2 regions of the Pseudarthrobacter sp. YAF2 genome follow, and region 1 is predicted to be linked to the other one. Evidence: riboswitches for the same ligand, from Rfam matches in the RefSeq annotation. Region 1 holds a riboswitch; the other holds the start of a gene.
The links. A riboswitch is a leader RNA that binds a small molecule or an ion and turns the genes downstream of it on or off. The one in region 1 is predicted to bind glycine.

Region 1 (2,195 bases):
CCGCGGAGATGGTCTTGCCGGATCCCATGAACAGGCCGGTGCCGATCGCTCCGCCGATCGCGATGAGCTGGATGTGCCGGTTGGTGAGCTGCCGCTCCAGGTGGGGAGGCTCGCTGCGGGCTGCCGCAGTGCCGCCTTGGTTGCGGGCTGGTTCGCCGTTGGACGTGGGGGGATGAATCGCCATGAGGAACTCCATCGATAAAGCGGCCTTTTCGGGGCCGCAAAAGATTTGGTTCCTCCCCGCTCTGTAGTAAACCTGAGAGTTTCCGCAGCCCAGGGCCGCTTGCACCGTCGGTGAGCCAGGGACATGCCTGGCTGCTTTCCAGAGTTGCCTGTCCGCGGCGGTACGTGGGCCTGAGAGTTTCCTGGGGAGGATTTGCTCCTACGGCGCCTGTTGAATGTACCGGGCAGGGCTCTCCCGCCGCAGGTCGAAGGCATGTTCAGTTGGACGCCGCAGCCCTGGGGGCCGCGGCGGGTCATGCGATGGGATGGGCGCCGGCTGGTGTGCCGCTCCGGATACGTTGAGCCGGCCACCGGCGGCGCCAGTCCCGGGGTTCAGTGTGGTGTCCGTCACGATCGAAAGTCAAACTTGTCCCGACGCACGCGGGACGGAAGGGTGCCACGTTCCGGGTCCGCTCCCTGCGGCAGTCGCCCGATTTGCCACCGGCGGCTAATCCCGATACCTTGTGAGCCGAATCACCCACATTTGAATAAGCCTTTCGAGCTGTGACGGGAGAGTCCTCCCGGCGAAACACCGGGCAGGCGCCGTAGGAGCAAATCCTCCCCAGGAATCTCTCAGGCCCCCGTACCGTCATGGCGAGGCGACTCTGGAAAGCAACCAGGCTTGTGCTTGGTTCACCGACGGTGCAAGCGGTCCCCTGCCAAGAGCAGGCAACGCGGAATCTCTCAGGTCCAATACAGAGCGGGGAGGAACCCATCCCATGCCGTGCCATCCTTGGCCGGCCAGAACTGGAGTTCCTCATGACGATTCAATCGCATCCAACATCGTTTGTTGACCGCCATATCGGCGCACGCCGCCAGTCCGACGTCGACACCATGCTCAAAGCCGTGGGCTACGACAGCGTGGATGGCCTCGTTGACATCGCCGTTCCCGCGTCCATCCGCCAGGAAACTGCGCTCAAGCTGAGCGAAGCCCTTAGCGAGGTGGAGGTCCTTGCCGAGCTGCGCCGGATCGCCGGCAGGAACAAGACCGCAGTCCAGATGATCGGCCAGGGCTACTACGACACCGTGACCCCGCCGGTGATCCGCCGCAACATCCTGGAATCGCCGGCTTGGTACACCGCCTACACCCCGTACCAGCCGGAAATCTCGCAGGGCCGGCTCGAGGCACTGCTGAACTTCCAGACCATGGTGCAGGACCTTACGGCCCTCCCCGTGGCCAACGCCTCGCTGCTGGATGAGGCCACCGCCGTGGCCGAGGCCGTGCTGCTGATGCGCCGGGCCAACAAAAACAAGACGGCCAAAGACGGCAAGACCGTATTGGACGCCGACCTCCTCCCGCAGACCATCGCCATCGTCCTGGGCCGCGCCGAGGCCCTGGGCTTCGAGGTGGAAATCGCCGACCTCACGGGCGGCCTGCCCGACGGCGACATTAACGGCGTGGTCCTGCAGCAGCCCGGCGTCTCCGGCCGCGTCTGGGACCAATCCGCGGTCATCGCCGACGCCAAGGACCGCGGCGCCCTGGTCACGGTCGCAGCCGACCTGCTGGCCCTCACCCTCATCACCCCGCCGGGCGAGCAGGGCGCGGACATCGCCGTCGGCTCCACCCAGCGTCTTGGCGTGCCGTTGTTCTTTGGGGGGCCGCACGCCGCCTACATGGCCGTTCGCGACGGCATGGAACGCACGCTCCCCGGCCGCATCGTGGGCGTGTCCAAGGACAACGCCGGCGCGCCCGCCTACCGCCTGGCCCTGCAGACCCGCGAGCAGCACATCCGCCGCGAGAAGGCCACCTCCAACATCTGCACCGCGCAGGCACTGCTGGCCATCGTCTCCTCCTTCTACGCCGTCTACCACGGCCCCGACGGCCTGAAGGCGATCGCCGAAACCGTCCACAACAACGCAAGGGTCCTGGCTACCGCCCTCACGGCCATGGGCCGCGAACTGGTGTCCGACACCTTCTTCGACACCATCACCGTCCGCGTCCCCGGCAAAGCTGCCAAGGTGATCACGGCCGC
Region 2 (2,195 bases), on a different contig from region 1:
GACGTGGGGGAGCGGGCGGCCACGCTTGATGCAGTCGCCAAGAAGGCCGGCGTATCCAAGGGTGGCCTGCTCTACCACTTCCCCAACAAGGAAGCGCTCATTGAGGTGCTGCTGGACCGGTTGGACGGGCTGGCCAAGGAGGACGCCGATGCCATGGCCGCGGCCGGCGAGGGGGCGGCTGCCTACTTCATTCGGTCCTCCGTGTGGGCGGACACTCCGCTGGACCGGGCCATCGTCGCCGCCACCAGGCTTGCGGAGGTGGCGCACCAGGAAACGCGGCGGCGTTTCGCAGCTATCCAGCAGCGGTGGCTGGATGAGATCGCGGCCGATGTGGGGCCGGGGCTGGCTAAGGCGGTCCTCTACATGGGGGACGGGCTGTATTTCAATGCCATGCTGTCCGTCGGCCCGGCGCCGCAAGGGGGAGCGGACGCTGACGTGGCGGAACTCCTGGCAGCTCTGGAGCGGCTCCGCAGGTAGCCTTCGCCATTTGCCGGGAAGGGTTGCGGCATAGGACAATGGAATGTTGTGAGGGCTGTCACCGGCCCGAATGATCCAGTACATGACTGGTCCAACAAGTGAATAGCCTTTGATCTGCGGCGGGAGAGTTCTGCCGGTGTACAGGCAGGCGCCGTAGGAGCAAATCCTCCCCAGGAATCTCGCAGGCCCCCGTACCGCCGCGGCGAGGCACCTCTGGAAAGCAGCAGGCGGTTCTCCTGTCCCGATTGGGGCGCGGAGCTGCTGTGCTCACCGACGGTGCAAGCGGGTCCTGCCAGGCAGGAACCGCGGAAACTCTCAGGTCCAATACAGAGCGGGGAGGAACCCGACTAGCTGTGGCGTACCCTGCGCCGCCTGAGTAAATGGAGTTCCTTCGTGCCGGTTAGCCCAGCCTCCACCACCTTCGTAGACCGCCATATTGGCGCGCGCCGCCAGGCCGACGTCGACACCATGCTCAAAGCCGTTGGCTACGACACTGTCGACTCCCTGGTTGACACCGCCGTTCCTAAAGTCATCCGCCAGGAAACCGCCCTTCGCCTGCAGGACGCCCTCAGCGAAGTGGAAGTCCTCACCGAACTCCGGAAGCTGGCCGCAAAGAACAAAACGGCCGTGCAACTGATCGGACAGGGCTACTACGACACCGTCACGCCGCCGGTGATCCGCCGGAACATCCTGGAATCGCCGGCTTGGTACACCGCCTACACCCCGTACCAGCCTGAGATCTCGCAGGGCCGGCTCGAGGCACTGCTGAATTTCCAGACCATGGTCCAGGACCTGGTGGGACTGCCCATCGCCAACGCCTCGCTGCTGGATGAAGCCACCGCCGTGGCGGAAGCCGTGCTGCTGATGCGCCGGTCCAACAAGGCCAAGCCCGCCGCCGACGGCAAGACCGTCCTGGACATCGACGTGCTGCCGCAGACCATTGCCATCGTCCAGGGCCGGGCCGAGGCGCTCGGCTTCGAGGTCGAGGTTGCGGACCTGTCCCAAGGCCTGCCCGAGGGCGACATTAACGGCATCGTGCTGCAGCAGCCCGGCGTTTCGGGCCGGGTCTGGGACCAGTCCGGCGTCATCGCAGCCGCCAAGGAGCGCGGCGCTCTGGTCACCGTTGCCGCGGATCTGCTGGCGCTGACCCTGATCACGCCTCCGGGCGAGCAGGGCGCGGACATTGCGGTCGGTTCCGCCCAGCGTTTTGGCGTGCCGTTGTTCTTCGGCGGCCCGCATGCCGCGTATATGGCTGTCCGCAAGGGCCTGGAGCGGTCGCTGCCCGGCCGTCTGGTGGGCGTGTCCAAGGATGACGCCGGTGTTCCCGCCTACCGCCTGGCGCTGCAGACCCGTGAGCAGCACATCCGCCGCGAAAAAGCGACGTCCAACATCTGCACCGCGCAGGCGCTGCTGGCCATCGTCGCCTCCATGTACGCCGTCTACCACGGCCCGGACGGCCTGAAGGCGATCGCCGAAACGGCCCACGGCCACGCCCGCAGCCTGGCTGCCTCGCTTGCTGCTGCGGGAGTCAAGGTCCTGCACCAGAGCTTCTTCGACACCCTGACTGTGCGGGTCCCCGGACGCGCGGCCGCCATCATGGCCGACGCCGAGGCACGCAGCATCAACCTGCGCCTCATCGACGCCGACACGGTGGGCATCTCCCTGGACGAAACCACGACGCCGGCCATCGTCGCCGAGGTTGCCGGGATCTTCGGTGG

Region 2: another riboswitch for glycine. It lies ahead of AB4Y79_RS21030 (glycine dehydrogenase (aminomethyl-transferring)); the one in region 1 lies ahead of AB4Y79_RS15870 (glycine dehydrogenase (aminomethyl-transferring)).

Annotation. Positions count from the first base shown of each region.
Region 1 is NZ_JBFRDA010000015.1:454-2,648, reverse strand. Features, by position in the region: gene cycA (D-serine/D-alanine/glycine transporter) at 1-184, opposite strand, end outside; glycine riboswitch at 236-332, opposite strand; glycine riboswitch at 333-431, opposite strand; glycine riboswitch at 721-821, shown strand; partial or broken gene AB4Y79_RS15870 (glycine dehydrogenase (aminomethyl-transferring)) at 982-2,195, shown strand, end outside.
Region 2 is NZ_JBFRDA010000029.1:30,723-32,917, forward strand. Features, by position in the region: gene AB4Y79_RS21025 (TetR/AcrR family transcriptional regulator) at 1-477, shown strand, start outside; glycine riboswitch at 588-684, shown strand; partial or broken gene AB4Y79_RS21030 (glycine dehydrogenase (aminomethyl-transferring)) at 871-2,195, shown strand, end outside.